Regions from separate parts of the Brucella sp. IR073 genome, predicted to be linked through region 3. Evidence: predicted binding sites of a transcription regulator. Region 3 holds the regulator's gene; each other region holds the start of a gene.

Region 1 (7,879 bases), on a different contig from region 3:
CGGCGCGTTCCATCTCGTCCAGCCGGCGATGAAGGGTCATCGGGCGGGGGTGGACGCGATGATCCTCGCCAGCGCCGTGCCGGACGGATTTTCCGGCAGGCTCGTTGATCTGGGCGCGGGTGCGGGCGCGGCGGGGCTGGCGGTGGCGGCGCGGTGCCCGGCCGCCCATGTGACGCTGGTGGAACGCTCCGCCTTCATGGCCGGTTTCGCCCTCAAGACGCTGGAGCATCCCCTCAATGCCGGGATTTCAACCCGTGCAACGCTCATCGAAGCCGATGTGACATTGACCGGGCGGGCGCGCAATGCCGCGGGCCTTGCCGACAACGCCTTCGACTTTGCCATCATGAACCCGCCCTTCAACGCCGAAGCCGACCGGCGCACGCCCGATGCGGTGAAGGCGGAGGCGCATGTCATGGGCAAGGACATGTTCGAGCAATGGATTCGGACCGCGGCGGCGATCGTAAAGCCCGGCGGCGGCATCGCCATCATCGCGCGGCCCCAGTCGATTGCGGATATGCTGGCCGCGCTTGCGGGCCGGTTCGGCGGCTTGACGCTGGTGCCGGTGCAGCCGCGCGCGGATGAAGCGGCCATCCGCATCGTCGTGCTGGGTGTCCGTGGCAGCCGCGCAAAGCTGACGCTCGCCCCCGCGCTGGTGCTGCACGGGCCGAGCGGACACGCGTTCACGGAACGCGCGGATGCGATTAATAACGGGCGAAAAGGGCTTTTATAACGGGTCCGATTTTGCGAAAAGCAGCGTACTCTCAAATTCAAGTCCGCTATTTTGCCAAGATTGGAATGCTTGATGATTGAAGCCAGCAACCTCAAACGCCCCGTCTCCGTCCTGCGCCAATTCCTCGACAGCGAAGCCGCCGGCGGCATCGTGCTGATGGGCGCGGCGGCGCTGGCGCTCATCGTCGCCAATTCGCCATGGGCCGAAACCTATTTTCACACGCTTCACGCCTATATCGGCGGTCTCAGCGTTCTGCATTGGGTCAACGACGCGCTGATGGTGATCTTCTTCCTGCTGGTCGGGCTGGAGATCAAGCGCGAGTTTCTGGACGGGCAATTGGCGAGCTGGTCGAACCGTATCCTTCCGGGCATCGCCGCGGCCGGGGGCGTGATCGTCCCGGCGCTGATCTTCGCCGCGCTCAACAGCGGCAATCCCGAGACGATCCGCGGCTGGGCGATCCCCTCGGCGACCGACATCGCCTTCGCGCTCGGCGTCATATCGCTGCTCGGTTCGCGCGTGCCTTCGAGCCTCAAGGTATTCCTGGCGACGCTGGCCATTCTCGATGACCTCGCGGCGGTAGTGATCATCGCGATCTTCTATACGGCCGATCTCTCGCTTGCCTATCTCGGCGCCGCCGCCGTCGCGACGCTTATCCTCATTCTCATGAACCGCATGGGCGTGATGCGGCTCCTGCCCTATCTCGTGGTCGGCTTCGTGCTTTGGTATCTGGTGCTGCGCTCGGGCGTCCACGCCACGATTGCCGGCGTGGTCCTGGCGATGACCATTCCGCTGAAGCCCGCCCCGGCAAAGCCCGACGACATGGACTCGCCGCTGCACAAGCTGGAGCATGCGCTTTCCGGCTGGGTGGCGTTCCTGATCGTGCCCATTTTCGGCTTCGCCAATGCGGGCGTTTCCTTCGCCGGGGTGGATGTGTCCGTCTTCAGGGATACGCTGACCCTCGGCATTGCGCTCGGCCTCTTCCTCGGCAAGCAGGTGGGCGTCTTCGGCGCGGCATGGCTGGCGATCAAGCTGCGCCTTGCCGCAAAGCCGACGGGGGCGAGCTGGATCCAGCTCTATGGCGTGGCGCTGCTCTGCGGCATCGGCTTCACGATGAGCCTGTTCATCGGCCTCCTCTCCTTCGCCGCTTCTGAGCATCTGCAAAACGAGACGAAGATCGGCGTGCTGACCGGATCGGTGCTTTCGGCGATCTGCGGCTATGTGCTGTTGAGGTTCTGCGGTAAAAAGCGAATAGCGAATGGCGAATAGGAAAGATTGGCTGCATTTCATCTCTTCCCTTTACTACCAGCTATTCGCTATTTCGCTATTCGCTCTATCAAAACAACGCTATAGAAGGCTTCTATAGACCGTTAGCCGCCGGGAGTGATGCTCGTGGAATTGAATTTGGAACTGCGCATGCCCCGTATTCTTTCCCGTCTCGTGCCGCGCCGTTTCCGGGGCAGCCGCGTCGAAATCCCCGTCGTGCGCCTGCATGGCACGATCATGGCGGAGGGCGGCGGGCTGTTCCGCCCTGCTCCGCTTTCGCTTGCCTCGGTGGCGGCGGTACTCGACAAGGCGTTCAGTGACAAATCCGCGCCGGCGGTGGCGCTTTCTATCAACTCGCCCGGCGGCTCGCCGGTGCAATCCCGGCTGATCTTCCGGCGCATTCGCGATCTTGCCGAGGAAAAGAACAAGAAGGTCTATGTTTTTGTTGAGGATATAGCGGCATCCGGCGGCTACATGCTCGCGCTGGCGGGCGACGAAATCATCGCCGACCCCTCTTCCATCGTCGGCTCGATCGGCGTCGTCTCCTCGGGCTTCGGCTTTCAGGAACTGATCAGGAAGGTGGGCGTGGAGCGGCGCATCTTCACCTCCGGCCGGAACAAAATGATGCTCGACCCGTTCCTTCCGGAAAAGAGGGAGGATGTGGAGCACCTGAAAGCCTTGCAGGAGGAGGTGCATCAGGTCTTCATCGACATGGTCAAGGAGCGGCGCGGGGCGAAGCTCTCTGACGATCCCGACCTCTTCACCGGCATGTTCTGGACCGGGATCAAGGGACAAGCGCTCGGGCTTGTCGATACGCTGGGCGACATGCGCTCCTACCTGCGCAAGGAATATGGGCCCAAGACCGAACTCAACCTGATCGAAGGATCGCGCGGCATGTTCGGGCTGCGCTCCACTCCCGCCGCCGGGCTTCACAAACCGGACGCATTGGCGCAAGCTGCGTCTGGCGCAGCGGAAGGCCTCATTACGGCGATGGAGCAGAAGGCCCTGTGGTCGCGCTACGGATTATAGAGGTTTCAAGGACTTAAAGGCTATGCCGTCAGTCATCTTTCTCGTCATCATGGGGCTGGCGGCCTGGTATGGCTACCGCGCGTTCAAACGCGAGGCGGCGCGGGTTTCGCGCGAAGTGCGCCAGGCCGAAAAAGAAGCCCAGAACCGCGCCCACGGCACGCTGGTGCAGGACCCCAAGACCGGCGAATACCGCCTGCGCAAGGATTGAGCGGGGTGGAGGTTAGATTGTTTGACCGGCAGTGGGGCAATACCCCCCTCTGCCCTGCCGGGCATCTCCCCCACAAGGGGGGAGATTGGCCTTCATCGATGGCGGCGCTCAATCCTGCAATGTCCGCGATTAGCGAAAGCAGAACTGACAGCCAATCTCCCCCCTTGTGGGGGAGATGCCCGGCAGGGCAGAGGGGGGTAAGCGCGGATGGTATTCCAGTAAAGACCAAGGGTAGCAGCGCGCGAACAGAGGTGAGTGGGCCAAACGCATGAATCACCACGCCGTCCCCCACAACACCATCTCCCTCCTCGCCCCAGCCAAGATCAATCTTGCCCTGCACGTGACCGGGCGGCGCGATGATGGCTATCATCTCCTGGAAAGCCTCGTCGCCTTCGCGGCCTATGGCGATAGGATCGACGTTTCGCCCGCCTTCGCGGACCGTTTCACCGTCAGCGGGCCGTTTGCTCAAGGCATTCCCGTCGATACGGGCAATCTCGTTCTCAAGGCGCGGGATGCGCTTAAAGAGCGGTTTGCCGGGCAGACAAGCCCGGTGGCGATCCATCTCACCAAGAACCTGCCGATTGCATCGGGCATCGGCGGCGGGTCGAGCGATGCCGCGGCGACGCTGGCGGCGCTCAACATGCTCTGGAACCTCGGCCTCGACCTCCCTGCGCTCTGCGGCATTGGCCTTAAGCTGGGCGCGGACCTGCCGATGTGCCTGCATGGGCAGCAGATCGGCTCGCCGCTCATCGCGCGCGGCATCGGCGAGGCGCTGACGTCCCTGCCCCGTTTGCCGAGCCTGCCGATCGTGCTCATCAATGACGGGACGGGGATTTCGACGCCTGATGTCTTCCGGGCGCTCACGTGCCGGGACAACCCGCCGCTCCCCTCGCCAGCCGATTTTCCAGGCATCGAGGCAGTGTGCGCCTATCTCCGCCAAACACGCAATGACCTCTACCCGGCGGCGCTGGCCCTCTCGCCGGCGCTTGGGGGCGTCCTCAGCCTGCTGCGGGAAACCGGAGCCCGCTTCGCACAGATGTCCGGCTCCGGCGCGACCTGCTTCGGGATTTTCCCTGACAATACAGCGGCAGAACGGGCGGCGGTGCATATCAAGGAGCGTCATCCGGACTGGTTCGTGGTGGCGACGCAGACGCGGGCATAGGGTCGGACCTATCTGACCATTACAATCTCCGCCTTCAGCTTTCGCATCGACAGCCCCCGCGCCAGATCCCGCGCACCGTAGCCGGGCTTGAGCAGCGCCGCCGCCTGCTGTCTCGAGATCAGCAGGCCGTCCTTCAGCGGATCGTTGCGGCTGAAAATCCTCGCCAGAAAACGGGGCCGGTGGATAGCCGAGCGGGTGAAGCGGGCTGGGCCGGGCAGGACCTCGATATGGTCGCGCACCGCCTCCGCCCAGCCTTCCAGCAGCCGCGCGCCCGGCTCAAGCAGCAGGAGCCAGTCGCCCCTCGCCTGCCGGACGGCGTCGGCGAAGGACCCGTTCGAAAGAAACACGCAGCCCGCCGCGTCGGCGACGTCGCTTGTGTGATCGCTCGATCCGTGATCGACGATAAGGACGTCGCGCACCAGCCCTTCGACCGCGCCACCCACCAGACCGGCCAGCGTACGAGCAAGCGCTTCCTCGTCATTTTTTGTTTCAATGATCACGGATACCATGCTTCCCGCTTAGCGCATGGCCAGCGAAAACGCCACAATTCCTTCATTTAGCCGCATGATCTTACCTGGAAGTCTGCAACTTTCGGGATCATGCTTGGGCCGCATGATGTTTAGCGCCGTTCTAAAAAAGTTCTTGCTTTGTTCGAAAAGTTCTGGCTTTGTTCCAACTCCTGAGGCAACCTGCCAGCGGAGACGAGGATGGAAGTCATTCACCATGCCGATAGGGCGGCGTTCGGCGAAGGCCGGGCGGACCATGCCAATGCGCTGATCGAGGAAACGGGCCTGCGCATCGATCACGGGCGCCGGCGCGGACGCGGCGCGGGGATCAACCCCTCGGGGCGCTACGAACCGCAGACACGCCATGTCTTCGACGATGGCTGGAGCACGCTGGAGGAATTGCCGCCGTTCAAAACCGACGTGCAGGTGGAGAAGCCGCGCACGATCATCACCCGCAACGATTCCCCCGATATCAATTTCGACCGCTCGATCAATCCCTATCGCGGCTGCGAGCATGGCTGCATCTATTGCTTCGCCCGGCCGACGCATAGCTATATGGGGCTTTCGGCGGGGCTCGATTTCGAATCAAAGCTGTTTGCCAAGCCCGATGCGCCGCGCCTTCTGGAAAAAGAGCTGGCGAAGCCCGGCTACCAGCCCAAGACCATCGCTATCGGCACCAATACCGACCCCTATCAGCCGGTGGAGAAGAAATGGCGCATCATGCGCGAAATCCTCGAAGTGCTCGATGGGGCCAATCACCCCGTTGCCATCGTCACCAAATCCGCCCTGGTGACGCGCGACCAGGACATTCTCGCCCGCATGGCCGAAAAAGGGCTCGCACGGGTGGCGCTGTCGGTGACGACGCTCGACGCCAAGCTCGCCCGCACCATGGAGCCGCGCGCGTCGACGCCGTCACGGCGGCTGCAGGCGATCCGCTCGCTCTCCGAGGCGGGCATTCCGACGGCTGTCATGATGGGACCGGTCATTCCCGGCATCAACGATCATGAGATCGAGCGTATCCTAGACTCGGCCTATGCGATGGGCGCGCGCGGCGCGGGGTATGTGCTGCTGCGCCTGCCGCTGGAAGTCGCGCCGCTGTTCAAAGACTGGCTCTTACGCAACTATCCGGATCGTTACCGGCATGTGATGTCGCTGGTGCGCTCCATGCGCGGCGGCAAGGATTACGACGCCGAATGGGGCAAGCGGATGCGCGGCGACGGTCCCTATGCCTGGGCAATCGGCCGGCGTTTCGAGATCGCGGCTAAACGGCTCGGGATGAACGGGCAACGCGCCCGGCTCAGAACCGATCTTTTTGCGCCGCCGACGAAATACGGCACCCAGCTCTCGCTTTTTTGAGGTGGGCGTGAAGGAACCTTCGCCTCCCTCATGGCTTAATCGCTTGATTTGACAGGATCATCCTGTCCGAAAACATGCCCCGTCTCAGGGGATGAAGCGTAATTAACTGCCTGATCTGTCAGAATGCCTGCAGCTTTCCGTGGATCATGTGCTGATTTTCCTTTCAGGCGCCCGAGCCCCGCGCCTGAATGCCCTCCTGCCGGTCCCCTGCGGGAGGGTCTTGCGGAGAATCGGAAGCAATGCGACTGTTGCCGCACAATGACCCGCGCGCTTACCGATTCTCCGCTTCTCTTCGACATGCCGCTTGTGCCGGATTTTTCCACCGAGCTGCGGCTGATGAAACGAGGCGTGCGTCCCGTCGCCGGAATAGACGAGGCGGGACGCGGCCCCCTCGCTGGGCCTGTCGTGGCGGCGGCGGTGATCCTCGATGCCGGCTCTCTCCCGGAAGGGCTCGACGATTCCAAGCGGCTGACCGCGGCGATGCGCGACAAGCTTTACGACATCATCCTTGCGCGCGCACTGGCGGTTTCGGTGGCGAGCCTCTCGGCGCCAAGCATTGATCGCTCGGACATCCGCAAGGCCTCGCTGGAAGCCATGCGCCGTGCGGCGGCGGGCCTGACGCTCGCGCCCGGCCATGCGCTGATCGACGGCGTCGACGTGCCTTGGGGGCTCTGCTGCGAGGGCAGCGCGCTGGTCAAGGGCGACCAGCGCTCCATTTCCATCGCCGCTGCGTCCATCGTCGCCAAGGTCACCCGCGACCGCATGATGCGGCGTGCCGGGACGCACCACCCCCATTACGGTCTCGAAGCCCATGTGGGGTACGCCACAGAACAGCACCGCGTGGCCATCGAGATCCACGGCCCCGTGCGCGGGCTGCACCGCTTTACGTTTTCGCCGATAAAGGACCGGTTTCGGGTGGGATAGAGTCTGTCAGACACAGGATGAATCTCGAGGCAGACCAAGCCTCTGCCGTCATCCTCGAGCTTGTCCCTGATATCTGCCATAAAAGCAAGCAATAGCGATGACCGTCCTGAAGGCCGTCCCGTTGCAGATTCTCGGGACAAGCCCGAGAATGACGGCCCAAGGCAGCACCGTTTCCGATTATCTCTGACAGACTCTGGTAAGACAACGCCAACCCAGCGGACGGTGGGGAGTCCCCGTAATTGAAGGGCGCCGACTACTCCCTATTCTTGATCGAATCCGTTTTGCCTGAGATCCTTGATTCTGACGATCATGCTGCGCCGGGGATCGTATGGGAGATCTTCAAAGCCGAAACGCCGATAGAACTCCCGCACCCCGTCATCAAGCGGGTGAGTCAGCACTCCGACACATCCAATCGACTTCGCGATATGCACGGATGCCGTCAGGGCATAGAACAACAGGGACCGGGCGATTCCCAGTCCCTGATAGCGGCGGTCCACCGCCAGTTGGCCGAGCAGGAAAATCGGTATGTGCTCCGGTCTGTTGCGCTGCGAGGCTTTCGGCAGATATTCCCGCTCGATGTGGCCGCCGGCCAAGGTAACATATCCTGCGACGGCGTTCTTTTCCGCGTCGCATATGACCGTGGTTCTGGAAATGTCGAGTTGCTGATTGCGCCAGGCATGTCGCCGGAACCATTCGTTCAT
Region 2 (7,879 bases), 210 kb from region 3:
GTAATAGGTGCCGTTGATCTCGATGGTGGCAAGCTGCCGGCTGGCATATTCGAGTTGCTTTTTCTTCGGCAGATCGTCCGGATAGAACGTCCCCTCCCACGGCTCAAAGGTCCACCCGCCGATGCCTGCCCGTATGGTGCCTGCGTTCGCCATGGTTCACTCCGCCGCTTCCGCCTTGCGCTTCGGCCGCCGCTCCAGCAGTTCTTTCAGGAACTGTCCGGTATAGGACCGTGTCTCCTTCACAATATCCTCTGGCCTTCCCACCGCGACGATCTCGCCGCCGCCATCGCCCCCCTCGGGGCCGAGGTCGATCACCCAGTCGGCGGTCTTGATCACTTCCAGATTGTGCTCGATCACCACCACCGTGTTGCCCTGGTTGACCAGCTCATGCAGCATTTCCAAGAGCTTCGCCACGTCGTGGAAGTGGAGTCCGGTGGTCGGCTCGTCGAGGATATAGAGCGTGCGGCCCGTCGAGCGTTTCGACAATTCCTTGGCGAGCTTGACGCGCTGCGCCTCGCCGCCAGACAGCGTCGTTGCCTGCTGGCCCACCTTGATATAGCCGAGGCCCACATCGAGCAGCGCCTGCAGCTTGTCCCGCACGGCGGGAACGGCGGAGAAGAACTCGACGCCTTCCTCCACCGTCATGTCGAGCACATCGGCGATGGATTTGCCCTTGAAGGTCACTTCCAGCGTCTCGCGATTGTAGCGCTTGCCGTGGCAGACATCGCAGGTCACATAGACGTCAGGCAGGAAATGCATCTCGATCTTGATGACGCCATCGCCCTGGCAGGCCTCGCAGCGCCCGCCCTTGACGTTGAAGGAGAAGCGCCCCGGCTGATAGCCGCGCGCCTTCGCCTCCGGCAGCCCCGCGAACCAGTCGCGGATGGGCGTGAAGGCGCCGGTATAGGTAGCCGGGTTGGAGCGCGGCGTGCGCCCGATAGGCGACTGGTCGATATCTATGACCTTGTCGAGATGTTCCAGCCCGTCGATGCGGTCATGCTCCGCCGGATGCTCGCGCGAGCCCATGATGCGCCGCGAAGCCGCCTTGAACAGCGTCTCGATGAGGAAGGTGGACTTGCCGCCGCCCGAAACACCGGTGACTGCGGTGAATGTGCCGAGCGGGATTTCGGCGGAAACATTCTTCAGATTATTGCCGCGCGCGCCGACGACCTTGATGCGCTTCGCCTTGGAGATCGGACGCCGCTCCGAGGGAACCGCCACCTCGCGCGCGCCGGAGAGATACTGCCCGGTGAGCGATTTCGAATTCGCCATCACCTCTTCGGGCGTGCCCTCGGCAATGATCTGCCCGCCATGGACGCCGGCGGCAGGGCCGATATCGACCACATAGTCGGCGGTCAGGATCGCATCCTCGTCATGCTCCACGACGATGACCGTGTTGCCGAGGTCGCGCAAATGCCGGAGCGTGTCGAGCAGCCGGGCATTGTCGCGCTGGTGCAATCCAATGGACGGTTCGTCCAGCACATAGAGCACGCCGGTCAGTCCCGAGCCGATCTGCGAGGCCAGCCGGATGCGCTGGCTCTCGCCGCCCGAAAGCGTGCCGGAATTGCGCGACAGCGTCAGATAATCGAGGCCGACATCGTTGAGAAAGCGCAGCCGCTCACGGATTTCCTTCAAGATGCGCGCCGCGATCTCATGCTGCTTCTCGTTGAAGGTCTTGTCGATATCGCGGAACCAGGCATCCGCCTTGCGGATCGACATCTCGGTCACCGCGCCGATATGCAGCCCGCCGATCTTCACCGCCAGCGCCTCGGGCTTCAGGCGATAGCCATTGCAGGCGGGGCAGGGGGAGGAGGCCATATAGCGCTCGATCTCTTCGCGCGACCAGGCCGAATCCGTCTCCTTCCAGCGCCGCTCCAGATTGGGAATCACGCCCTCGAAAGTCTTGGTCGTCTTGTAGGAGCGCAACCCGTCATCATAGGCGAAGGTGATTTCCCGGCTGCCTGTACCGTAAAGAATGGCCTTCTGTGCCTCTTCCGAAAGATCGCGCCAGCGGGCGCCCAGTTTGAAGCCATAGGCCGCGCCCAGCGCCTCCAGCGTCTGGTTGTAATAGGGAGAGGACGACTTGGCCCATGGCGCAATCGCGCCGTTCTTCACGACCGCGTTTTCATCGGGAACGATCAGGTTCGGGTCGATGGCCTGCTGCGAGCCGAGCCCGTCGCAGGTCGGGCAGGCGCCGAACGGATTGTTGAACGAGAACAGCCGCGGCTCGATCTCGGGAATTGTGAACCCCGAAACCGGACAGGCGAATTTCTCCGAGAACAGGATGCGCTCATGCGTCTCATTGGCGGATTTATTGGCAGAGCCGCCTTCGGCGGTTTCTTCCGGGGGGAGGGGCTTGTCCGCGAATTCGGCAATGGCGAGGCCATCCGCCAGCTTCAGGCAGGTCTCGAGGCTATCCGCCAGGCGCGAGGCGAGATCGTCCCGCACCACCACGCGGTCCACCACCACATCGATGTCGTGCTTATATTTCTTGTCCAGCGCCGGAACGTCGGCAATCTCATAGAAGGTGCCGTCCACCTTGACGCGCTGGAAGCCCTTCTTCTGCAGCTCCGCCAGCTCTTTCTTATACTCGCCCTTGCGCCCGCGCACGATCGGCGCGGTGATATAGAGCCGCGTGCCTTCCGGGAGCGCCATCACCCGGTCGACCATCTGGCTCACCGTCTGGCTTTCGATCGGCAGGCCGGTGGCGGGTGAATAGGGCACGCCCACACGCGCGAAGAGCAGGCGCATATAGTCGTAGATCTCGGTGACGGTGCCGACCGTTGAGCGCGGATTGCGGCTCGTCGTCTTCTGCTCGATGGAGATGGCGGGCGAAAGCCCGTCGATCTGGTCGACATCGGGCTTCTGCATCATTTCAAGGAACTGGCGCGCATAGGCCGAAAGGCTCTCGACATAGCGCCGCTGTCCCTCGGCATAGATCGTGTCGAAGGCGAGCGAGGACTTGCCGGAACCCGACAGGCCGGTCATGACGATGAGCTTGTCGCGCGGCAGGTCGAGATCGACATTCTTCAGGTTATGCTCGCGCGCGCCGCGTATGGAGATGAATTTCTGATCGCTCATTCGCGCCCCTGCCATCCTGTCTTCGCGAAAGTTCAAGAGATGCCGTTCTTATCACTGGAACAAACATCGAACAACCGACTCCTGACATAAGCCACGCAAATTGTGATGACAAGATCGTTGACGAATGCTCCTGACAGGCACACATTCAATGGTGATCGAAGGCGCGGAATGATGGCCGGATGGACGAGCGGTCATCGCGCAATTCCGCCTTCGGTCGGGACGGGAATTGACAGGAGGAATGAGGCATGAGTCCACCTGATAATTCATCCAAGGCTTAAGCCACCTATAGGTGACACGCTTAAGCCGGCTACTGAAAATTTGGACGATTGATAAGGGAAACGGATGTTTCCTTGAGAACTTGCCGGTGAATCACTACCGGCAAAGAGGGTGATCCCCAATCCGGCCCCGCGCGCCAGGAACATAAGAGCGGCGGGGCCAATCACATGAGTGAATAGCAAAATAGTGAATTGTGAATGGTGGGCTTGGGTTACTCTCTTCACCATTTACCAACTTCCCCTTGCATTTGGCGCAAAAATCTATAGAACAAACATAGAACAATAACTCTGTGGATAGTCAGGGGCGAATTGCCATACGGATGCGCGCCCTGCGCCTCGCTCCTGTATGGTGCGGGGAAACACAAAAGTTGGAGTGGGTTTTATGGCAGGTAGCGTCAACAAGGTCATCCTCGTCGGCAATCTCGGAGCGGATCCGGAAATCCGGCGCCTGAATTCCGGTGATATGGTGGCCAATCTGCGCATCGCGACGTCCGAGACCTGGCGCGACAAGCAGTCGGGCGAGCGCAAGGAGAAGACCGAGTGGCACAGCGTCGTGATCTTCAATGACAATCTCGCCAAGGTGGCTGAGCAATATCTGAAGAAGGGCGCGAAGGTTTATATCGAGGGCTCGCTGCAGACCCGCAAATGGCAGGACCAGACCGGCAATGACCGCTACACGACAGAAGTGGTGCTCCAGAAATTCCGCGGCGAGCTGCAGATGCTCGATTCCCGCGGGGAGGGTGCCGGCAGCGGCGGCGGACGCTTCGAAGGCGGCCGCGGTGGCCAGATGAACGATTATTCCGACCAGGGCGGCTCCGATTTCGGCCGCTCCAGCCCATCGCAGGGCGGCGGTGGCGGCTTCTCGCGCGATCTGGACGATGAGATTCCGTTCTAAGCGGGAGACGATTCAAGCACCCCTATGATGCCAGCCATCCCAGATTGGAATTGGCTGGCATCGCCTGATTTACCGAGTGTGCGCTATTTGGCGAATGCCGAAGCGCATTTGCTATTAGCCAGCGGCTATGCCCAATATTTCGGTGGCGGTGACCATAGCTCCGGCGCATGATTTGGCTGGAGATGACTTATTGTCATCTCGTCCCGCTCCAGTGGCCATTGATCGCATCGTCCGCATCACCCCACCACCAGCGCCTTCACCCCATCCGCCACGAACTGCACCGCCAGCGCGGCGAGGATGACGCCGAGGAGCCTTGTCAGGATCGACCGGCCCGTCTCGCCTAGAAAACGGTCGATCCGTTCACCGAGCAGAAGCACCAGATATGTGGTCAGGATACAGACCAGGAGGATCAGCACCAGCACCAGCCGCGGCCCCGTCTCGGGAAACGAGCCGCCGAGCAGGATCGTCGCCGAAATCGCACCGGGTCCCGCGATGAGCGGGATCGCCAGCGGGAAGGCCGCGATGTTGCGGATGTGATCCTTGGTGATAGCCACCTCGGCGCTCTTTTCCTTCCGCTCCTGCCGCCGCTCGAAGATCATGTCGAAGGCGATCCAGAAGAGGAGCAGCCCGCCAGCAACGCGGAACGCGCCGATGGTGATCCCGAACACGCCCAATATCTGTGCCCCGGCAACAGCAAAGAGCGCCAGCACGCAGAATGAGATGATGCTTGCCCGCAGCGCCACCTGTCCCCGCGCCTTGCGGTCCATGCCTGTCGTGAGTGCCAGAAACAGCGGCGCCAGCCCCGGTGGGTCGATGGTCACCAGCAGCGTGACGAAGGCACTCAGGATTGTGTCGTAGACCATCGGATGCTTTCCGTTGAAAGGGAATTGGGGTGTAAGGGAATAGGTGAGCAGGGAGTATGTTTGCGAATAAAACATACTTTCTTGTTTCCCTGTTGCCTTGCTCCTTCAAGACGAGGCCAATCATGGCCCGAATGTGGCGTATGATTCGCCCATCTTTGTATGCCCGTTTCTATCGCATTGAAATATAAGGCCAATTATCCCCTATGAAAAGGCCTGTTTATTGGTGTTTCTTCCGCGTTTCCGCTATAAGGGCTGGATCGATTCTCGCATGAAAGACCTTTGAACAGTGTCAGATCAAACTCCGCCGACCGGTCCGCAAGATCCCAACGGCATTGAGCCGGTTTCCATTGTCGAGGAGATGCAGACCTCCTATCTCGCTTACGCGATGAGCGTGATCGTGAGCCGCGCGCTGCCCGACGCGCGTGACGGTTTGAAGCCGGTTCACAGGCGCATTCTTTACGCCATGAACGAGATGGGGCTGGACTGGAACCGCCCCTATCGTAAGTCAGCCGGTGTGGTCGGCGAGGTGATGGGTAAATACCATCCCCATGGCGACGCCTCGATCTATGATGCGCTGGTGCGCATGGCGCAGGATTTTTCGCTGCGCGATCCGCTGATCGACGGGCAGGGCAATTTCGGCTCCGTGGACGGCGACCCCCCTGCGGCCATGCGTTATACCGAATGCCGCCTCGAGAAGCTGTCCGAGACGCTGCTTGCCGATATCGACAAGGAAACGGTCGATTTCCAGGACAATTATGACGGCCGCGAGCAGGAGCCGACCGTTTTGCCGGCGCGCTTTCCCAATCTGCTCGTCAACGGCTCCGGCGGCATCGCTGTGGGCATGGCGACCAACATCCCGCCGCACAATCTCTCTGAGATCATCAACGGCTGCATCGCGCTCATCGACAATCCCGCTATCGATCTTCAGGAACTGATGGAGATCATTCCGGGGCCGGATTTCCCGACCGGCGGCATCATTCTGGGCCGCGCGGGCATCCATTCCGCGTATTCGACCGGGCGCGGCTCCATCATCATGCGCGGGCGCGTCCAGATCGAGTCCATGCGTGGCGACCGCGAGGCGATCATCATCACCGAGATTCCCTATCAGGTGAACAAGGCGACGATGATCGAGAAGATGGCCGAACTGGTGCGCGAGAAGCGCATCGAGGGTATCTCGGATCTGCGTGACGAATCCGACCGCGAGGGTTATCGCGTTGTCGTCGAGTTGAAGCGCGATGCCGTTGCCGATGTCGTGCTGAACCAGCTTTATCGCTATACGCCGCTGCAAAGCTCGTTCGGCGTCAACATGGTGGCGCTCAATGGCGGCAAGCCGGAGCAGATGACGCTGCTCGACTTGCTGCGCGCCTTCGTTTCCTTCCGTGAGGAAGTGGTCAGCCGCCGCACCAAATTCCTGCTGCGCAAGGCACGTGATCGGGCGCATGTCTTGGTCGGTCTCGCCATCGCCGTCGCCAATATCGACGAGGTGATCAACCTCATTCGCCGCGCGCCGGACCCTTCGACCGCGCGCGAGCAATTGATGGAGCGCCGCTGGCCGGCACAGGACATCGCGCCGCTCATCGCGCTCATTGCCGATCCGCGCCATGTGCTGAACGAGGACGGCACCTACAACCTGTCCGAAGAGCAGGCCCGCGCCATTCTCGATCTGCGCCTGCAGCGCCTGACCGCGCTCGGACGCGACGAGATCGCCGACGAGCTCAACAAGATCGGCGAGGAAATCCGCGATTATCTCGATATTCTCGCGTCCCGCATCCGCATCATGAACATCGTCAAGGATGAGCTTGCCGCGCTTCGCGACGAGTTCGGCACGCCGCGCCGCACCGAGCTGGGCGAGGGCGGTCCCGAGATGGACGATGAGGATCTGATCGCCCGCGAGGACATGGTCGTCACCGTCAGCCATGCCGGCTATATCAAGCGCGTGCCGCTCGCCACCTATCGCGCGCAGCGCCGCGGCGGCAAGGGCCGCTCGGGCATGGCCACGCGGGAGGAGGATTTCGTCACCCGCCTGTTCGTGGCGAGCACCCACACGCCGGTGCTGTTCTTCTCCTCGCGCGGCATCGTCTATAAGGAAAAGGTCTGGCGCCTGCCCATCGGCACGCCGCAATCGCGCGGCAAGGCGCTCATCAACATGCTGCCCTTGCAGGAGGGCGAGCGCATCACCACCATTATGCCGCTGCCTGAGGACGAGGATAGCTGGGCGAACCTCGACGTCATGTTCGCGACGACGCGCGGCACGGTGCGGCGCAACAAGCTCTCGGATTTCGTCCAGGTCAACCGCAACGGCAAGATCGCGATGAAGCTGGAGGAGGAGGGCGACGAGATCCTCTCCGTCGATACCTGCACCGAGTTCGACGACGTGCTTTTGACGGCGGCGGGCGGCCAGTGCATCCGCTTCCCCGTCACCGATGTGCGCGTCTTCGCGGGCCGCAATTCCATCGGCGTGCGCGGCATCAATCTGGCCGAGGGCGACAAGGTCATCTCCATGGCCATCCTGCACCATGTCGATGCGACGCCCGCCGAGCGCTCTGCTTATCTGAAGCGCTCCATCGCCGAGCGGCGCGCGGAGGGGGCGGAAGACGCGGAAGATATCGTTGTTGTAGGCGAGGATGTAGGGGCTGACGCGGAGCTTTCCGAAGAGCGCTATCAGGAGTTGAAGGCGCGCGAGCAGAGCGTGCTGACCATCAGCGAATATGGCTACGGCAAGCGCTCGTCTTCCTACGAGTTCCGCATCTCGGGCCGCGGCGGCA
Region 3 (7,879 bases):
GAATGGGCCATCACCTGGCATGGCGGCGACGGCTTCGTCAATTCATACTGTAATACTATTCCCACGGCCGAAGGCGGCACGCATGAGGCGGGCTTCCGCCTCGCCATCACGCGCGGCCTGAAAGCCTATGCGGAGCTCACCAACAACAAGCGCGCCTCGATCATCACCACCGACGATGTGATGATATCGGCGGCGGCGATGCTCTCCGTCTTCATCCGCGAGCCGGAATTCGTCGGCCAGACCAAGGACCGGCTGGCGACGACGGAAGCGCAGCGTATCGTTGAGAACGCGATCCGTGATCCGTTCGACCATTGGCTCGCCGCCTCGCCGCAGGAGGCTTCCAAGCTGCTCGACTGGGTGGTCGAGCGCGCCGAGGAGCGCGTGCGCCGGCGGCAGGAAAAGGAGACGGTACGCAAGAGCGCCACGCGCAAGCTGCGCCTGCCCGGAAAGCTCGCCGACTGCACGCAGAACGCGGCGGCGGGCGCGGAAATCTTCATTGTCGAGGGCGACTCGGCCGGCGGCTCCGCCAAGCAAGCGCGGGACCGTGCCACCCAGGCCGTGCTGCCCTTGCGCGGTAAGATCCTAAACGTGGCGAGCGCCGGGCGCGACAAGCTCTCCGCCAACCAGCAGATCGCCGACCTCATCCAGGCGCTCGGCTGCGGAACGCGCTCGAAATACCGTGAGGAGGATCTGCGCTACGACCGCATCATCATCATGACCGACGCGGACGTGGACGGCGCGCATATCGCCTCGCTGCTCATCACCTTTTTCTATCAGGAGATGACGGACCTGATCCGCGGCGGCCATCTCTACCTCGCCGTTCCCCCGCTCTATCGCATCAGCCAGGGCGGCAAGACCGCCTATGCCCGCGACGACGCGCACAAGGAAGAGCTGCTTCGCACCGAGTTCACCGGCAAGGGCAAGATCGAAATCGGCCGCTTCAAAGGCCTCGGCGAAATGCGCGCCGAGCAGCTGAAGGAAACGACGATGGATCCGAGAAAGCGCACGCTGCTGCGCGTCGAGATCGCCGAGGACACGGCGACGGAAACCCGCACCGTCGTGGACGATCTCATGGGCACCCGCCCCGACGCCCGCTTCCGCTTCATCCAGGAGCGCGCGGCATTTGTGGAAGAGCTGGATATTTAGAGCATGATCCCGAAAAATTGCAGACTTTTCGGACAAGATCATGCGGCAAAACAAAGAGTTAGAGCGTGATGCCCGCACGGGTTTAATCGCATCACGCTCTAATGGGAAGCATTCAAGGCGCTGGCGGCATCCGTCAGCGCCGCTGCTACGGCACGCTCCATAGCCTGACGGTCATCGAACAGCGCCAACAGCAAGGTCGCACCCTCCAGCCGCACAAGCGCATCGGCGGCGACTGTTTCGGCGCGTTCGCGCGGCATGATTTCGGCTAAAATCCCGCTCAGGCGATCCCGCAACGCCTGAAAAAAATCCCGTACGGCTTTCTTCGCTATCGGCGTTTCGTCGCCGATGCCATAAGCGAGGTGCAAACCCACGCACCGCTTCACGTCCATGAGACCGGCTGCGATAGACCGGATGGCCGCCTCGTAGGCGTCACTCCAGTCCGTCCCGTTCACGTCCCGACGTGCGAATGTATCATTATAGGTCATCTCCAGGACCACGGGAACCAACGCCTCCTTGTTTGGAAAGCGCATGTAGAGCGATGCCTTCTTGAGCCCCACCCGACTGGCAAGATCTTGCATCGAGGCTCCAGCATAACCTTTTTCTCGGAACAGCTCCCGCGCCGCGAGAATGATTTCTTCCCTGGTTGCCTTCATTCGAACACTCCCTCTTAGAGCGCGATGCAATCGCGCTCTAACTCTTTGTTTTTCCGCATGATCTTTATCCGAAAAGTCTGCAACTTTTCTGGATCATGCTCTAAGGCCGAAGCCGGAACGCATTTCCCGCCCGATATCAACTATCAAAAAAGATGCCTATTTACAACCGACCGTTCGGTAGTATTTGTATGGGTGCCTAGGATGCGCGGTTGGCGCAAACCCAACCTGCCGATTGGAGAAATGTCATGACGGTGAGTTATAAATCTCAGCAAGTGGGAGACGTGAATGTATTTTATAGGGAGGCGGGCGCAAGGAACGCTCCAGTCCTTCTGCTGCTGCACGGCTTTCCCTCGTCCAGTCATATGTTCCGCGAGCTTATGCCTCAGCTCTCGGATCGGTACCGCGTGATAGCGCCAGACTTTCCCGGTTTCGGCCATACGCAAAGCCCGGCGCGCGGTACGTTCGATTTTACTTTCGATAATCTGGCGAAGGTAATCGATGGATTCACACAGGCACTGTCGCTGGACCGCTATGCCCTCTATGTTTTCGACTACGGCGCGCCGGTCGGTTATCGGTTAGCGATGGCTCACCCGGAGAGAGTGACTGCAATTATCAGCCAGAACGGCAACGCTTATCTCGATGGGTTCAGTGACCAGTGGGGGCCATGGGAAACCTACTGGCGGGAGCCAAGCGAGGCAAATCGCGAGGCTTGTCGCGCTTCGCTTTCGCCTGACGTGATCGAAAACTGGCAGTATCGCACCGGAACGGACCCGCAACGCCTCGGCCCCGACGGCTATATGCTCGACATCGCCCTGATGGCCCGCCCTGGCGCGGAGGAAATTCAGCTGGATCTGATTCTCGACTATCGCAGCAATCTTGACCGGTATCCGCAATTCCAAGCGTATTTCCGCACCTATCAGCCGCCCTTCCTCGCAATTTGGGGCCGGCACGATCCGGCATTCATACCCGCTGGCGCTGAAGCCTACAAACGCGACTTGCCCCGAGCGCATGTACACCTTCTCGACACCGGCCATTTCGCATTGGAAACCCACTCCAATGAAATAGCCGGCTTCATTCGCGGCTTCCTCGGCCAAAATCTCTAGCGGCAAGAGCGCACAACAGCTATCCATTCGGTCCGCCGGCAGGTGTCGTTGGATCGAATGGACCTTGGCAGGAAGCTCCGACTGCAGAAATTAATTCATATCTTTTCTCAATTTTAACCAGTTTAAAACGCTTGCGGAACAAGACTGGAACAGATAGTGTTTGTTCTGGGTTTGTTTTTGTTCCGATTCCCTTGAAGGAACCACTCGATGCTGACGCGCAAGCAACATGAACTTCTGCTTTTCATCCACGAGCGGTTGAAGGAAACCGGAATTCCCCCCTCCTTCGATGAGATGAAGCAGGCGCTTGATCTGGCGTCGAAATCCGGCATCCATCGGCTTATCACGGCGCTGGAGGAGCGCGGCTTCATCCGCCGCCTGCCGAACCGCGCCCGCGCGCTGGAAGTGGTGCGGCTTCCCGATTCGATCGCGCCCGGTCTCAACGCACAGAAGAAATTCGCGCCCAGCGTCATCGAGGGCAGCCTTGGGCGTAATATGGCAGCGCAGGCCCCTGCCCGCTCTCGCCCCGCCGCCAAGGCGGATGACGAAGCCGCGCCATCTTCTGCCGTGCAGGTGCCGGTGATGGGCCGCATCGCCGCCGGCGTTCCCATCGCCGCCATCCAGAACCAGACTCATGTCATCAGCCTGCCACCGGAAATGATTGGCCCCGGCGATCATTACGCGCTGGAGGTCAAGGGCGATTCGATGATCGAGGCCGGAATATTCGATGGCGATACTGTCGTCATCAAGCGCGGCGACACCGCCAATCCGGGGGAGATCGTCGTGGCGCTTGTCGATGACGAAGAAGCGACGTTGAAGCGCTTTCGCCGCAAAGGCGCATCCATCGCGCTGGAGGCAGCAAACCCGGCCTATGAAACGCGCATCTTCGGGCCGGACCGCGTGCGCGTGCAGGGCAAGCTGGTGGGGCTGATCCGGCGCTACTGATCCCGGTCGGGCGCGCGCAGATCCGCTCGCTCTGGCAGCCTTCGCCCGGTTCGTTCGCGGTTCAGGGTCTTCTCGGGCAGACCGCGCGCGGCGCGGGAGTGCAGCCGGTGCAGGTTCCATGGCCGTTCCGGCGGACCGATTGCATAGGTGAGTTGAGTTTCGTTTCTCGTCGCGTCCGGCAGGCGGCCTTCGAGCGTTCCCTTGATGGCGAGGTCGCGGAGGGTGATGACGGTTTTCCCTTCGCCGCTGCAAGAGAGGTTCTTGCCGGCGAAGGCGAGAATGACCATGTCGCCGATGGCGCAGGCGATGGTTTGGCCTTGGTGCGCGTCCGTATAAGCGAGCGTCTGGCCGTTGCGCATTTCGGCTATGCAGATGTTGTCCTCGCAGACAAAGCCGTTCGTTCCGGACGAGCCCGAGTTCGTTGCTGGCTTAACGATGCCGGTTGCGTCGTAGGCCTTGGTCCAGTTTTCAATGAGGAATTTCGAGGGCTGCGCGCGGTTGATTGCAAGCGCGCCGTCCGGTATGCGCAGCGCGACGAGGCGGCCATTGTCCGAGAGGATCAGATCAGGGCCGGTTTCCCTGACATAGAAGACAAGCCCCGCCGCGAACAAGGCGAGCGAGGCGGCGCGCAGACGGGTTCTGAGAAACATCGCCAGCACCAGCCCACCTGACCATAAAAGCAAGGTCGAAACCGGCATGATGCCGGGATTGGCATGGGGCGAGACCGCGGCCACCTGATGAGCGATCCATTTCACCACCTCTATGCCCGCTCCCATTACCTGCAAGGGCAGCCATTCAAGGTCGAAGGGCATTGCGAGCAGGCTCAGCACAGCGAAAGGCATGACTGTGACCGATATGACCGGCAGCGCCAACACATTGCCGAGCAGGCCGAGCGGCGCGGTGTTGTTGAAATGATAAAGCGCGAAAATGCCGCTCGCCGTTCCCGCAATCGCCGATGCCGCCGCCGTCGCGCCGACAGAGGCCGCCATCTTGTGGAGGAAACCCCGCACGGCGAAGGACGAGCGCGGCGCATCCTCCTCTGAGTTCCGCCTCCGGTCGATCCACCAGGCAAAGGCGGCGATGAGCGCCGCGGTGGCGGAAAACGACATTTGGAAGCTCGGGCCCAGCAATTCATGCGGCACGAGAACGATGGTTGCGAGGGCGGCAATCGCCAGATTGCGCATGGTGATGGCGGCGCGATCCATCATCACGGCGACGAGCATCACCGCCAGCATGATAAAGCTGCGCTGCGCGGCGACATCCGCGCCCGAGAGCATGAGATAAAAGGCCGACGCCGTAAGCGCCGCGCCCGCCGCATATTTCTTCACCGGATGGCGCATGGCGAGACCGGGAAAGAGCGCAGCGACAGCCCGCACGACAAGCATGACGAGGCCGCCCGCCAGCGCCATATGCAGGCCTGAGATCGAGAGGATATGCGCAAGGCCTGAAAGGCGCAGCGCTTCGTTCGTCTCCTCGCTGATGCCGTCGCGCTGCCCGGAAATCAGCGCCGCGGCAATGGCGCCCTCCTCACCCTCCAGATTCATCACGATACTCGTTCCGATGCCCTGGCGAAGGGCCGAGACCCACAGCGACAGCCGGTCCGCATAGCCCGTTGGAGCGGGAACCGCCACGCTCTTCGGCGTACCCAGGAAGAAGCCGTTCGCACCGATTCCGTTGAAATAGGCATGGAAGGCGAAATCATAGTTTCCGGGCCGCACGGGTCCCGATTGCGCGCGCAGGCGCACGAAGCCTGAGAGCCCTGACCCGATCTCCGCGCTCGCCGGCAGGTCGCGCGCGGAGACGCGGACACGCTCAGGCGCATAGCGCAGCTTTGGGCGCTCGGTGCCAAGCACATCCAGCGTCACGCGCCAGGTGCCATCAATGTTCTGCGCCATGGCGACAATGCGCCCGGTGAGGCGCGTCGTCACATCCGCGCCCAGCATCGGTGTCGCGCGCAGCATTGTCTCTGTCTTCGCCGCCACCATCCCGGCAATGACGGCGATGGTGAAGGTGAGCGAATAAGCCATCAGCTGCCGCCTACGCGCCAGAATACGCAAAGCGACGAGAACGGTGAGGCCGGAAAGCAGCGGCTGCCACCGAGGTTCGGAGCCAAGAGAAAAATAGCAGATAACGCCGAACCCTCCGAAAACGGGCAGGAAGAGAAAGCGCGCGCCGAGTTCATCCTCTGTGCCGAAGAGAGCAGCGAAAGACGCCGCAAATGCCCGGACACGTGCGACGATATCCGCGCGTGACGGCAGCGTGAACCGGCGCGGCCTTACGGGGCTTTCAACGGCGTCCGGTATATGCTCGCGCGGGCTGACCGCAGGCGGCAGGAAATAGGCCGGCGGCTTCACCAGCGCCCGCTCGTCGACCTCCTCCGTGTCGCTCCCGCCTTTCATCATCCCCGCCCGGCGCCCATACGCTACACTTGCACCGCCAGCCACCTATGCTACATGAACGCCAACCGAAATCGAGTGGGGCTTTCGGTGAACGAACGCCCCGCACCCACCGGAGTTATCATGTCCTCACCCGTGATTACCCGCTTTGCGCCCTCGCCCACCGGCTTTCTGCATATCGGCGGCGCGCGCACGGCGCTGTTCAACTGGCTCTACGCGAAGCATACCGGCGGCAAGATGCTGCTGCGCATTGAGGATACCGACCGCGAGCGCTCGTCCGAAGCCGCCGTCGCGGCCATTCTCGATGGCCTCACCTGGCTGGGTCTCGACTGGGATGGCGACGCCATCTCGCAATTCGAGCGCGCACCGCGCCACCGCGAGGTGGCGGAAGAGCTGGTTGCGCTTGGCAAGGCTTATTATTGCTACGCGACGCCGGAAGAGCTGGAAGACATGCGCGAGAAGGCCCGCGCCGAAGGCCGCCCTCCCCGCTATGATGGGCGCTGGCGCGACCGCGACCCGTCCGAGGCGCCCGCTGGCGTCAAGCCGGTCATCCGCATCAAGGCGCCGCAGACGGGCGAAACCGTCGTACATGACGAGGTGCAGGGCGAGGTGCGCTTTCCCAACAAGGATCTCGACGATTTCATTATCCTGCGCTCCGACGGCACGCCCACTTACATGCATGCGGTCGTGGTTGACGATCACGACATGGGCGTCACCCACATCATCCGCGGCGACGATCACCTGACCAATGCCGCGCGCCAGACCATCATCTACAACGCCATGGGCTGGCCGGTGCCGTCCATGTCGCATATTCCGCTGATCCACGGCCCGGATGGCGCGAAGCTCTCCAAGCGCCACGGCGCGCTCGGCGTCGAGGCCTATCGCGCGATGGGCTATCTGCCGGCGGCGCTGCGCAATTATCTCGTCCGCCTCGGCTGGAGCCATGGCGACGACGAGATCATGTCGACCGAGCAGATGGTCGAATGGTTCGACGTCAAGGGCATCAACAAGGGTGCGGCGCGTTTCGACTTCCAGAAGCTGGAGGCGATCAACGGTCAATATATGCGCGCGAGCGACGACCGGACGCTTTTCGACGCGCTCGTCGCCGTGCTGCCGGAAATCGAAGGCGGGCCGGAATTGCTTGCCCAGCTCGATGATATCAGGCGCGGCCAGCTTCTCGCCGCCATGCCCGGCCTGAAGGAGCGCGCGAAAACCCTTGTGGAACTCGCTGACGGCGCTAAGTTCATCTTTGCCGCGCGTCCGCTGGCGCTCGACGAGAAGGCGGCCGCGCTCCTCAACGATGAGGGCCGCGCTATTCTCAAAGGCGCCCTGCCCGCGCTTCAACAGGCTTCCGAATGGACCGTCGAGAGCCTCGACGCCGCCATCCGCGCCCACGCAGAATCAACCGGCTTGAAGCTGGGCAAGATAGCGCAACCCTTGCGCGCCGCACTTACGGGACGCGCAACATCCCCGGGCGTGTTCGATGTGCTCGCCGTGCTCGGAAGGAAGGAGTCCCTGGCAAGAATCGGGGATCAGATCGATTAAAATCGGTGTCGCTTTTAGGATATCACGGTCTCGTTACGGAGGCCGGCCTTTTGGACGAATTTCCGCGTTGCAACATCGCAGCTTTGGGATAGTT

The links. The regulator LexA, encoded in region 3, represses DNA repair genes until DNA is damaged. The targets are predictions, from matches to a motif close to TGTTCNNNNTGTGTTCNG.
Region 1: the regulator LexA is predicted to act here: its motif matches at 5,050-5,067, upstream of ACOWVG_RS01705 (PA0069 family radical SAM protein).
Region 2: the regulator LexA is predicted to act here: its motif matches at 3,137-3,154, upstream of uvrA (excinuclease ABC subunit UvrA).

The regions. Positions count from the first base shown of each region.
Region 1 covers NZ_JBAKHD010000001.1:344,430-352,308, reverse strand. The annotation lists gene ACOWVG_RS01735 (tRNA1(Val) (adenine(37)-N6)-methyltransferase) at 1-730, shown strand, start outside; gene nhaA (Na+/H+ antiporter NhaA) at 803-1,996, shown strand; gene ACOWVG_RS01725 (S49 family peptidase) at 2,144-3,022, shown strand; gene ACOWVG_RS01720 (hypothetical protein) at 3,045-3,230, shown strand; gene ACOWVG_RS01715 (4-(cytidine 5'-diphospho)-2-C-methyl-D-erythritol kinase) at 3,499-4,392, shown strand; gene ACOWVG_RS01710 (glycosyltransferase) at 4,401-4,901, opposite strand; gene ACOWVG_RS01705 (PA0069 family radical SAM protein) at 5,100-6,254, shown strand; gene ACOWVG_RS01700 (ribonuclease HII) at 6,513-7,178, shown strand; gene ACOWVG_RS01695 (GNAT family N-acetyltransferase) at 7,439-7,879, opposite strand, start outside.
Region 2 covers NZ_JBAKHD010000004.1:30,142-38,020, forward strand. The annotation lists gene ACOWVG_RS09555 (DUF72 domain-containing protein) at 1-153, opposite strand, end outside; gene uvrA (excinuclease ABC subunit UvrA) at 157-3,081, opposite strand; gene ACOWVG_RS09565 (single-stranded DNA-binding protein) at 3,739-4,251, shown strand; gene ACOWVG_RS09570 (MarC family protein) at 4,488-5,114, opposite strand; gene gyrA (DNA gyrase subunit A) at 5,401-7,879, shown strand, end outside.
Region 3 covers NZ_JBAKHD010000004.1:243,480-251,358, reverse strand. The annotation lists gene parE (DNA topoisomerase IV subunit B) at 1-1,146, shown strand, start outside; gene ACOWVG_RS10600 (TetR/AcrR family transcriptional regulator) at 1,245-1,799, opposite strand; gene ACOWVG_RS10595 (alpha/beta fold hydrolase) at 2,045-2,902, shown strand; gene lexA (transcriptional repressor LexA) at 3,110-3,844, shown strand; gene ACOWVG_RS10585 (ComEC/Rec2 family competence protein) at 3,838-6,243, opposite strand; gene gltX (glutamate--tRNA ligase) at 6,364-7,785, shown strand.